2 regions of the Streptomyces sp. NBC_00663 genome follow, and region 2 is predicted to be linked to the other one. Evidence: predicted binding sites of a transcription regulator. Region 2 holds the regulator's gene; the other holds the start of a gene.
The links. The regulator HspR, encoded in region 2, represses chaperone genes until heat shock. The targets are predictions, from matches to a motif close to TTGAGNNNNNNNNNCTCAA.

Region 1: lon (endopeptidase La) is a predicted target of HspR. The motif match lies at 2,913-2,931, and genes of this name have one in related genera.

The regions. Positions count from the first base shown of each region.
Region 1 is NZ_CP109027.1:3,190,110-3,196,084, reverse strand. It holds gene OG866_RS14320 (sulfatase family protein) at 1-1,126, opposite strand, end outside; gene OG866_RS14315 (GNAT family N-acetyltransferase) at 1,267-2,028, opposite strand; gene OG866_RS14310 (GNAT family N-acetyltransferase) at 2,127-2,777, opposite strand; gene lon (endopeptidase La) at 2,954-5,374, shown strand; gene OG866_RS14300 (lysozyme) at 5,458-5,975, opposite strand, start outside.
Region 2 is NZ_CP109027.1:4,512,929-4,518,903, reverse strand. It holds gene dnaK (molecular chaperone DnaK) at 1-679, shown strand, start outside; gene grpE (nucleotide exchange factor GrpE) at 676-1,335, shown strand; gene dnaJ (molecular chaperone DnaJ) at 1,372-2,556, shown strand; gene OG866_RS20565 (heat shock protein transcriptional repressor HspR) at 2,564-3,016, shown strand; gene OG866_RS20560 (fibronectin type III domain-containing protein) at 3,102-5,048, opposite strand; gene OG866_RS20555 (sugar ABC transporter substrate-binding protein) at 5,366-5,975, shown strand, end outside.

The DNA.
Region 1 (5,975 bases), 1.3 Mb from region 2:
GGAGGGTGGGCGCGATGTCGACGTGGCCGGTGAGCCGGTCGTCGGCGCGGGCGTCGCCGTGCCCGCCGGCGGGCCAGGAGAGGTGGAAGGGCACTTCGAGGCTCGGCCGGTAGGGCACCGACTTGCGCAGCCAGCCGTGGTCGCCCCAGCACAGGCCGTGGTCGCTGGTGAACAGCACGAGCGTGTTGTCGAGTTGGCCGAGCGCGCGCAGCTTGTCGCGGAAGTCGCGCATCGCGTCGTCCACGGACAGCAGCGTGCGCAGCTGACGGGTGCGCAGGGCGCTGCCCTCGGCGAAGGTGTGGTGGGCCCGGCGGAGGTAGGGCGGTTTGTCGCCCTTGCTGGGCTCGAACACCGACGGGCGGCCCTGCCACTCGGGCACGCGCGTGTGGGCGTACCTCCGCTCCGGGATGTTCACCTCGTGCGCGGAGCGCGTGGCGACGAACGCGAACCAGGGGCGGCTGTCGTCGCGCGAGCGCTCGATGAAGTCGAGGGCGCGGTCCTTGATGACGGTGGTGTTGTAGCCGGGGAGGGTCCGGACGGTGCCGTTGTCGTTGTAGTGGCCGTTGTAGTAGCGCACCGGCTCCTGGAGCAGCCACTCGTCGAAGTGGGGCGGGTTGTGGCCGGTGGGCCAGTAGTTGAGGTACTTGCCGAACAGGCCGGTGCGGTAGCCCGCCTCGTGCAACCGGCACTGGACCGTGGTGCGTTGGTCGAGATGGCCGGGGTGGCGGGTGTCGAGGAGGCCGTGGTTGTGGGCGTACCGGCCGGACATGATCGACGCCCGGGACGGGGCGCAGAGCGGGGTGTTGGCGTGCGCGCGCCCGAAGGTCGTGCCGTGGCCGCCGAGCCAGTCCAGGGTCTGGGGGAGGGCCCAGTCCGTGTCCTTCGGCTGGTCGTCGGTGAGGACCAGGAGGATGTTGGGGCGGTCGCTGCCGCGGGGCACGGGGGAGGCGGGTGGCCGGCTCGCCACGGGGGCGGCGGTGCGGCCGGGGCCGGTGGCGGTGGCCGTGGGCGAGCCGCCGCCGGTGGCCTTGAGGACGAACGGTATAGCCGCCCCCGTCGCCGCCACGGCCGCTCCGGTCATCACCGCGCGCCGCCCCGGCCCGCGCCGCCGCTCCCCACCGCTCATCCGTTGCCCCAAGTCCCCGTAAAACCCCGTATAAACGCTCAATCGAGCTGTGAATGAGCTTGCAGTGTGCAGGGACTTCCTGTGAACGGCGTTGCGGGGATGTCGCGGCGGCCTTGCGATGACGTGGAGATCGGGGCTGGTCAGCGATCCCCGGACGCCTCCGGCGTCCACACGTACGGCGTGGTCGTCGTCACCGCCGTGAAGCCCAGCCGGCGCAGGATCGGGGCGCTGTCGTCGGAGGCGTCCACGTGCAGATAGGTCACGCCGCGGGCGGCGGCGAGGGCGGCGCGGGTGGCGACGAGCGCGCGGTAGATCCCGCGGCCCCGCCACGCGGCGAGCGTGGAGCCGCCCCACAGGCTCGCGAAGTCGGTGCCCGCGCGGAAGGCCAGCCAGGCGGCGGCGACGACCTCGCCGTCCGCCTCGGCGACGTAGACCGCGATCTCGTCGGGAGCGGCGGCGACCCGGCCGATGAGATCGTCGGCGAGCCACCCCCGGTCCTGCCCCCACACGGCCGACTCCATGGCGGCGATCCGCCGCATGTCCGCGTCGGCGGTCACCCGCCGCAGGGTGACCCCGTCCGGCGGCACGGACTCCTGTACGGCCATCTCGGCCGCGCGCCCGATCAGCACCGTCTCCCGGTCCTCCGGCACGAACCCGGCGGCGCGGAGTCGCCGGGTGAGGTCGGCGGGGGTGTCGTGGGCGCGCGTCTTCCACTCCACCGCCTCACCCCGCGCGGCGAAGAAGTCCCGCTGCCGGGCGATCAGCCGGTCCAGTTCCGCGCCGTCCGTCCCGAGGTCGCGCGGCCCGCTCAGGAACCCCCGGAACTGCCCGACGATCCGCAGCAGCGGCCCGTCCTTGTCGTACGTCACCCCGGCCGGCGGGGTGGGCGGCACACCGCGCATCTGGTCGTCGTAGGCGGCGAGGTAGGTCTGTGTATCGGTCACGGGGTGAACGTACGCGGGCGCGGGGACGGGGCAACTTCTTTTCCCCGCCGCCTGTTTCAGTTCCCGGTGTACTTCGCGCTCGTCAGCACCGCCGACACCGACCACCCCAGCGACGCGTACAGCGCCCTTCCCGCGGGCGTGCCCGCCAGCACGCATCGTTCCGCCCCCTGTTCCAGCGCCGCCCGCTGGAGGGTACGCATGACGAGGGTGGCGAGGCCGCGGCGCTGGTGGGCGGGGGAGGTGGCGATCTGGTCGGCGACCGCGGTGACGCCGGTCGGGGCGAGCTGGCCGCGGGCCGCCCAGGAGCCGTCGGGACCGGCGACCATGGTGCGGACGACTCCGCCGCGCGACCAGGTGTGCTGCCGGTAACCCTCCGGGAGCGGGGGCACCTCGGCGGTCGCCGGGGTGAGGGGGAGCGTCATCAGATAGCCGGGCTCGGGGTCGACCCACCAGCGGTCGTCCAGCCAGCCGGAGACGACGGCCGGATGCCGGAACGCCTTGAGCCAGACCCCGGCCCCGGTCACCGCCTCGGCGACCTTCCGTACGGCCGCCGCCTCGACGCCCTCGCCGATCGCGCCGAGGACGTGCCGGGTGACGTGTCCGTCCATGCCCATGTCGATCGTGCAGCCCCAGGGCTCCAGCACCGGCGGGGCGGCCCCGCGCGAGACGACCCACCCGTCCACCCAGGCCCGCACGGTCTCGTCCACGACATCTCCCCGTAACAGTTGGAATGCTTCTTCGGCTATTACCGTTGTGGACGATACGTGGCCCGTCACGCAGCCCGACAGACGTGATCGCTCACAGCGAACGCGCCTGGGGGAACATTCAGGGGCTCACGTGCATTGAGTCGGCATAGCTCAACTTGAGTGCCGAAGGGGAGATCATGGCTTCGACGTCCACACCGCTCACTCTGCCTGTGCTGCCGCTCGACGACGAGGTCGTGCTGCCCGGAATGGTGGTCCCGCTCGATCTGAACGACGCCGATGTGCGTGCCGCGGTGGAGGCCGCCCAGGCCGCCGCCCGTTCCGAGCCCGGGAAGCCCAAGGTCCTGCTGGTGCCGCGGATCGACGGCACCTACGCGAGCACCGGTGTCCTCGGCACCGTCGAGCAGGTCGGCCGGCTCGCCGACGGCGACCCGGGCGCGCTCATCCGCGGTCGCGGGCGTGTGCAGATCGGCGCCGGGACCACCGGCCCGGGCGCGGCGCTGTGGGTCGAGGGCACGCGGATCGACGAGACGGTTCCCGAGCCGCAGCCCGGCCATGTCACCGAACTGGTCAAGGAGTACAAGGCCCTTGCCACCGCCTGGCTGCGCAAGCGCGGCGCCTGGCAGGTCGTGGACCGCGTCCAGGCCATCGACGACGTCTCCACGCTCGCCGACAACTCCGGCTACTCGCCCTTCCTGACCACCGAGCAGAAGGTCGAGCTGCTGGAGACCGCCGACCCGGTCGCCCGCCTCAAGCTCGCCACCCAGCAGCTGCGCGACCACCTTGCCGAGCAGGACGTCGCCGAGACCATCGCCAAGGACGTCCAGGAGGGCGTCGACAAGCAGCAGCGCGAGTTCCTGCTCCGCCGCCAGCTGGAAGCCGTACGCAAGGAACTGCGCGAGCTCAACGGCGACGCCAAGGACGCGGCCGAGGAGTCCGACGACTACCGCGCCCGGGTGGAGGCCGCCGACCTGCCCGAGAAGGTCCGCGAGGCGGCCCTCAAGGAGGTCGACAAGCTGGAGCGGTCCAGCGACCAGTCCCCGGAGGGCTCCTGGATCCGCACCTGGCTGGACACCGTCCTCGAACTCCCGTGGAACGAACGCACGCAGGACGCGTACGACATCCAGGGCGCCCAGGCCGTGCTCGACGCCGAGCACGCGGGCCTGGAGGACGTGAAGGAGCGGATCACCGAGTACCTGGCGGTGCGCAAGCGCCGCAATGACCGCGGGCTCGGTGTGGTCGGCGGGCGGCGCGGCGGTGCCGTACTGGCGCTCGTAGGGCCTCCCGGCGTCGGCAAGACGTCCCTGGGTGAGTCCGTCGCGCACGCCATGGGCCGCAAGTTCGTCCGTGTCGCCCTCGGCGGCGTCCGCGACGAGGCGGAGATCCGCGGCCACCGGCGGACCTACGTCGGCGCGCTGCCCGGCCGGATCGTGCGGGCCATCAAGGAGGCCGGGTCGATGAACCCGGTGGTCCTGCTGGACGAGATCGACAAGGTGGGCTCCGACTTCCGCGGCGACCCGGCCGCGGCGCTCCTCGAAGTCCTCGACCCGGCGCAGAACCACACCTTCCGCGACCACTACCTGGAGGTCGAACTCGACCTGAGCGACGTGGTGTTCCTGGCGACGGCGAACGTCCTGGAGGCCATCCCGGAGGCCCTGCTCGACCGTATGGAGCTGGTCCGCCTGGACGGCTACACCGAGGACGAGAAGGTCGTCATCGCCCGTGACCACCTGCTCCCGCGCCAGCTGGAGCGGGCCGGCCTCGACAAGGACGAGGTCACGCTGGAGGAGAGCGCGCTGCGCAAGCTCGCCGGCGAGTACACCCGCGAGGCGGGCGTCCGCACCCTGGAGCGGGCGATCGCGAGGCTGCTGCGGAAGGTCGCCGCCCAGCACGAACTCGGCGAGCGCAAGCTGCCGTTCACCGTGACGGACGGGGAGCTGCGCGACCTGATCGGCCGTCCGCACCACGTCCCCGAGTCCGCCCAGGACCCGGCCGAGCGCCGCACGGCGGTGCCGGGCGTGGCGACCGGCCTGGCGGTGACCGGAGCCGGCGGTGACGTCCTGTTCGTCGAGGCGTCCCTGGCCGACCCGGAGACGGGCGCGGCGGGGCTGACCCTCACCGGTCAGCTGGGCGACGTGATGAAGGAGAGCGCGCAGATCGCCCTGTCCTTCCTGCGCTCGCACGGCGCCGAACTCGAACTGCCGGTCGCCGACCTGAAGGACCGGGGCGTGCACATCCACTTCCCGGCGGGCGCGGTCCCGAAGGACGGGCCGAGCGCGGGCATCACGATGACGACGGCCCTGGCATCGCTGCTGAGCGGACGCCAGGTTCGCACGGACGTGGCGATGACCGGCGAGGTGTCCCTGACCGGCCGGGTCCTGCCCATCGGCGGTGTGAAGCAGAAGCTGCTGGCCGCGCACCGGGCGGGCGTCACGACCGTCATCATCCCGAAGCGCAACGAGGCCGACCTGGACGACGTCCCGTCGGAGGTGCTGGACAAGCTGGAGGTCCACCCGGTGACCGACGTCCGCCAGGTCCTGGAGCTGGCGCTGTCCCCGGCGACGGCCGGGGCGACGCCGGAGGTTCCGGTGGCGGCGTGACTTCCGGTCGCGGCGTGACGGACGCGACCGGATGAGATGAAGGCCCGGGTTCTCAAGAGAGAGGCCCGGGCCTTCACTGTGTTTCATCCGTTGGCGAGCGCCACGACCCTGTCGAGAGCCCCGTTGAACTTGTTGTGGTCGCCGACGGTCGGCCCGGAGGAGGTGTACTGCCAGATGGTCTGGTAGGCCCATCCGGCGGGCAGCGTCCCCACGGTGGACGCGTACCGCGCGATCCACAACGGGTTGGCGGTGGCGAACCCGCCGTAGTTCCCCGTGCACTCCGTCCACCAGGTGGTGGCGGTGTAGATGACGGCGTCACGGCCGGTCCGCGCCTTGTACCGGTTCAGGAAGTCGCGGATCCACGTCACCATCGCGCTCTGCGTCTTGCCGTAGCAGGAGGCGCCGTACGGGTTCCACTCGATGTCGAGCGCGCCGGGCAGCGTCCTGCCGTCCTGGGACCAGCCGCCGCCGTGGTCGACGAAGTAGTCGGCCTGGGTGGCGCCGCCGGTCGTGTCCGGGGTGGCGAAGTGGTAGGAGCCGCGGACCATGCCGACGCTGTAGGAGCCGTTGTACTGCTGGGCGAAGTAAGGGTTCGTGTAGT
Region 2 (5,975 bases):
CCCGACCAAGCGGTCCGAGATCTTCACGACGGCCGAGGACAACCAGCCGTCCGTGCAGATCCAGGTCTACCAGGGCGAGCGCGAGATCGCGGCGTACAACAAGAAGCTCGGGATGTTCGAGCTGACCGGTCTGCCGCCGGCCCCGCGCGGTGTCCCGCAGATCGAGGTCGCCTTCGACATCGACGCCAACGGCATCATGCACGTGACCGCGAAGGACCTCGGCACGGGCAAGGAGCAGAAGATGACCGTCACCGGCGGCTCCTCGCTGCCGAAGGACGAGGTCGACCGGATGCGCCAGGAGGCCGAGAAGTACGCGGAGGAGGACCACGCCCGCCGCGAGGCCGCCGAGACCCGCAACCAGGGCGAGCAGCTCGTCTACCAGACGGAGAAGTTCCTCAAGGACAACGAGGACAAGGTCCCCGGCGAGGTCAAGACCGAGGTCGAGGCCGCCGTCGAGGAGCTGAAGGCCGCGCTCAAGGGCGAGGACACCGCCGAGATCCGCACCGCCACCGAGAAGGTCGCCGCGGTCTCGCAGAAGGTCGGCCAGGCCATGTACGCGGACGCGGGCGCCGCGCAGGCCGCGGGCGGCGCCGACGCCGGTGCCGAGACCCCGAAGGCCGACGACGACGTCGTCGACGCCGAGATCGTCGACGAGGACCGTAAGGACGGTGCCGCGTGACGGAGGAGACCCCGGGCTTCGAGGAGAAGCCCGACGTCCCCTCCGGCGCCACCCCCGACGACGCCGAGTCGAAGGCCGCACCCTCGTCGAACGGCGAGGGGGCGGCCCCGGCCGGGGACGCAACCGCACAGATCGCCGGTCTGACCGCCCAGCTGGACCAGTCCCGCAAGGCGCTCGAAGAGCGCACCGCGGACCTCCAGCGGCTCCAGGCCGAGTTCCAGAACTACCGCCGCCGCGTGGAGCGGGACCGGATCACGGTCAAGGAGATCGCCATCGCGAACCTCCTGACCGAACTCCTGCCCGTGCTCGACGACATCGGCCGCGCCCGGGACCACGGCGAGTTCGTCGGCGGATTCAAGTCCGTCGGTGAGTCGCTGGAGACCGTCGCGGCGAAGATGGGTCTCCAGCAGTTCGGCAAGGAGGGCGAGCCCTTCGACCCGACGATCCACGAGGCCCTGATGCACAGTTACGCGCCGGACGTCACCGAGACGACCTGCGTGGCGATCCTCCAGCCGGGGTATCGCATCGGCGAGCGCACCATCCGCCCCGCGCGGGTGGCCGTCGCCGAACCGCAGCCGGGCGCGCAGACCGTCAAGGCCGAGGAGGGCTCCTCCGAGGCCGCCGAGGACAAGGACACCAGCTCTGAAGAGGGCTGAGGTCACGGTCTCTGACCGGAAGGAGGGACGTCGGGGATGAGCACCAAGGACTTCATCGAGAAGGACTACTACAAGGTCCTCGGCGTCCCCAAGGACGCCACCGAGGCCGAGATCAAGAAGGCGTACCGGAAGCTCGCCCGCGAGTTCCACCCGGACGCCAACAAGGGCAACGTCAAGGCGGAGGAGCGCTTCAAGGAGATCTCCGAGGCGAACGACATCCTCGGTGACCCCAAGAAGCGCAAGGAGTACGACGAGGCCCGCGCCCTCTTCGGCAACGGCGGCTTCCGCCCGGGGCCGGGCGCGGGCGGCGGCTCCTTCAACTTCGACCTGGGCGACCTCTTCGGAGGCGGCGCCCAGGGCGGCGGCCAGGGTTCCGGCGGCTTCGGCGGCGGGATCGGCGACGTGTTCGGCGGCCTGTTCAACCGCGGCGGCACCGGGGGCACCACCCGGGTGCAGCCGCGGCGCGGACAGGACATCGACACCGAGGTCACGCTGAGCTTCACCGAGGCCATCGAGGGGGCCACGGTCCCGCTGCGGATGTCCTCGCAGTCCCCCTGCAAGGCGTGTTCGGGCACCGGCGACAAGAACGGCACACCGCGCGTGTGCCCGACCTGCGTCGGCACCGGCCAGGTGGCGCGGGGTTCGGGCGGCGGCTTCTCGCTCACCGACCCCTGCCCCGACTGCAAGGGCCGCGGTCTCATCGCCGAGCACCCCTGCATGGACTGCAAGGGCAGCGGTCGCGCCAAGTCCTCGCGCACCATGCAGGTCCGCATCCCCGCCGGGGTGACGGACAGCCAGCGCATCCGCCTGCGCGGCAAGGGAGCGCCGGGTGAACGAGGCGGCCCCGCGGGCGACCTGTACGTCACCGTCCACGTGGACGCGCACCCGGTCTTCGGCCGCAAGGAGGACAACCTCACGGTCACCGTCCCGGTGACGTTCGCGGAGGCGGCCCTCGGCGGCGAGGTCCGGGTTCCCACCCTGGGCGGCCCGCCCGTCACGCTGAAGCTGCCGCCCGGCACGCCCAACGGCCGCACCATGCGCGCCCGCGGCAAGGGCGCGGTCCGCAAGGACGGCACCCGCGGCGATCTCCTGGTCACCGTCGAGGTGAGTGTCCCCAAGGACGTGACGGGGAAGGCTCGTGAAGCGCTGGAGGCGTATCGCGAGGCGACCGCGGACGAGGATCCGCGGGCGGAGCTGTTCCAGGCCGCGAAGGGAGCATGAGAGAGCCATGGATGGGACCGGCCGTCGACGCAATCCGTACGAACTGACCGAGGAGACCCCGGTCTACGTCATCTCGGTGGCGGCCCAGCTCTCCGGCCTGCACCCGCAGACCCTTCGCCAGTACGACCGCCTCGGCCTGGTCTCCCCGGACCGCACCGCCGGCCGGGGCCGCCGCTACTCGGCCCGTGACATCGAACTGCTGCGTACCGTCCAGCAGTTGTCGCAGGACGAGGGCATCAACCTGGCCGGCATCAAGCGCATCATCGAACTGGAGAACCAGGTCGCGGCCCTCCAGTCCCGCGTCGCGGAGATGGAGGCGGCCCTGGAGGGCGCCGCCGCCACGATGCGCCAGCGGGAGGCGGCGGTGCACGCGTCGTACCGACGCGACCTGGTGCCGTACCAGGAAGTGCAGCAGACCAGCGCGCTGGTGGTGTGGCGGCCGAAGAAGGCCAAGGACTGAACACATCCATGAGAAGGGGCCCGGAGGTTCACCCTCCGGGCCCCTTCTCATGGACTCAGCGGTTGCTGGAGGCCGGGCACGCGCCTCATCCGACCATGAAGGTGACCTTGGCGAACGAGCCGCTGCGGCCGTAGTAGTCGATCGCGCGCACCTCGAAGACATAGAAGCCCGGCGCGGGCGGAGTCCAGGTGACCGTCGAATCCTCGATGGTCATGTACCCGGTGTCGGAGGTGCCGTAGAAGCGGTACGTGTACCCGGACAGCAGCCGGTCGTGGTGCAGCGTCACCGTGAGCGGAACACCGGTGCCGCCGTGCGGCGCGCAGTCGTTGGCCGTGCACTCCTTGTACGGGGCGGACAGCGTGATCGTCGGCGCGACGGGAGCCGTCGGCGTGGCCGGGGTCTCCCGCCACACCTGGACGGACTCGGACGGCGCGGACTCACGGCCCTCGGCGTCGAGGGCGACGACGTAGTAGTCGTCGGCGACGGCCAGCGCCTCGGTGTCGGAGTAACGCGGCGCGGTGGTGGGGCGGTCCCCGAGCCGGGTCCAGGCGGCGTTCCGGTCGGTGCGCCGGTAGACCCGGTAGCCCTTGGCGTCGGTGACGGAGGCCCAGGTGAGCTCGGTGGCGCTGTCGAGGGGCGTGCCCTGGACGCCGGTCGGGGCCGCCACGGCGCCCGGGGCCGGGCGGGTCGCGGTGACCGGGGCGGAGACGGGGGCGAGGTTGCCGTAGTCGTCGACGGCCTGGACGCGGTAGGTGAGCGGGACTCCGGCCTCCGCGCGCAGGTCGTTGAACGAGAGGCCGAAGACGGTCTCCGGTCCGTCGGGGTCCCACGCGCCGTCGGGCGCGGCCCACACCTCGTAGTGGTTGACGTGGCGGTCGTCGGACGAGGCCTGCCAGCGCACCGCGTTGCCCGCCGTGGTGCCCTCCACCGTCACATCGGTGACCTGGGCGGGCGGGGCGGTGTCAGGCTCGCCGGTGTCGGCCACGGCGGACGGCGCGGACTCGTTGGCGACCGGGTCCACCGCGGTGACGCGGTAGTACAGCCGCCCGGTCAGATCGGCCCCGGTGTCCCGGTACCAGGCGCTGTCGAGCCCGTCGGCGATCCGCGTGAACGGCCCCCCTGGCGCGGTCGCCCGGTACACGCGGTACGTGTCCGTGACACCGTTGGTGTCCCAGGCCAGCGTCACCGCTCCCGGACCCACCTTCGCGTACAGCCCGGTGGGCGCGTCGGGGGCGGTGCGGTCGGGGGTGCCGACCGGCTGATCGGCGGTGCCGGCGGAGACGTTGCCCGCCCTGTCGTACGCGCGGACCTCGTAGTAGTACGTCGCGCCGGTCGCCGGCGGGGTGTCGCTGTACGAGGTGGCGGTGGTCGTCGCGAGCGGGCTACTGCCGAAGGACGTGCCCTTGAGCCGCCGGTAGACCTTGTACCCGGCGAGGTCCATCTCCTTGTTCTTCGCCCAGGCAAGCTTGGCCTTGCCGGTCGCGGAGTCGTACGTGAGCGAAGTGCCCGTCGGGACAAGGGGCTTGACCTTGTCGACCGTGGCGGACGTACGGGGCGTGTACGCGAACTTCACCTTGGCGGCGCCGGTCCAGTTGACGTAGTCGACGCGGAGGGTGTGCTTGCCGGAGGGGACGGTGACGTTGACGGTCTTGGAGACGGTCGTGGACGTGTTCTTCCACAGGTCGACCTTGCGGGTGCCGTCGACGTAGACCCGTATCCCGTCGAGCCCGGAGGCGGCGAGGGCGAACGGGCCGCCGGAGCCGAAGTCCCTTGTCACGGACCACCGCACACCGAAGTTGTCGGACGGCAGACCGGAGGCGGGGGCGCCGGCCCAGCTCTGCTCGACGGTGGTGTCGCAGTCGGTCTTCCTCGGGGTGCCGGAGAAGGCGGTGTTCGCGAAGAACTGGCGCTTGAAGACCGGGGACGCACAGGTCGTGGCGGCGGACGCGGGGGCCGTGGTCGTGGTGAGCAGACCACCGGTGACGGCGAGCACGGCGACGGACGTGATCGTCGTACGTCTGGCTGGGTTCATTCGATCCTCTGAACGGATGGGGAACGGCCGACAGCAGCTGTCTTGATCACGACTCGCGAGGAATGGAGTTGGTTGTACGGATCTTCGCCTCCCCCGGGGCTCCGCTTGAATGGAGGGTCCGTAAAGGGCGTTTGGAGGCGGTTGCGTGATGTCTTCACAAGACAGACGGAGAGTGGCGTTGCGCACTCGTTAAGTGGTTCTGCTTGACGCTGGGGGGCGTCGCCGCGTTGGCTTTTCAGTCATCTGGGTCGCAATGCTGCGCCCGCGTCCGGAAGGCACCAGAAGTGAGCACCGCAATGCGTCGTATCGCCCTTTGCATGGCCGCGTCCTCGATGGCCCTGTCGCTGACCGCCTGCGGGGCCCTGGGAGTGTCGGGGGACAGTGCGGACGCGAGTCCGACCAAGGGCAACGACGTCACCGTCGGCGTGCTGATGCCGGAGACGACCAACACGCGCTACGAGAACTTCGACTACCCGATCATTCAGAAGAAGGTCTCTGAGCTCACGAAGAAGTTGGGCCAGACCGTCTACGCCAACGGCGAGGCGGACGCCAAGAAGCAGGCGACCCAGATGCAGAAGATGATCGACGACAAGGTCGACGTCATCCTGCTGGACGCCGTGGACTCGCACGCCATCGCCCCGATGGTGAAGAAGGCCAAGGCCGCCGGTATCCCGGTCATCGCCTACGACCGGCTCGCCGAGGGCCCCATCGACGCGTACGTCTCCTTCGACAACGAACTCGTCGGCGAGGTGCAGGGCCGCACGCTCATCGAGTCGTTGGGCTCGGGCCTCGACACCTCCGACAAGATCGTGATGCTCAACGGCTCGCCCTCCGACCCGAACGCCGGGCAGTTCAAGGCGGGCGCGCTCTCCGAGCTCAACGGCAAGGTGACGATCTCCGAGAAGTACGACGTCGACGGCTGGAAGC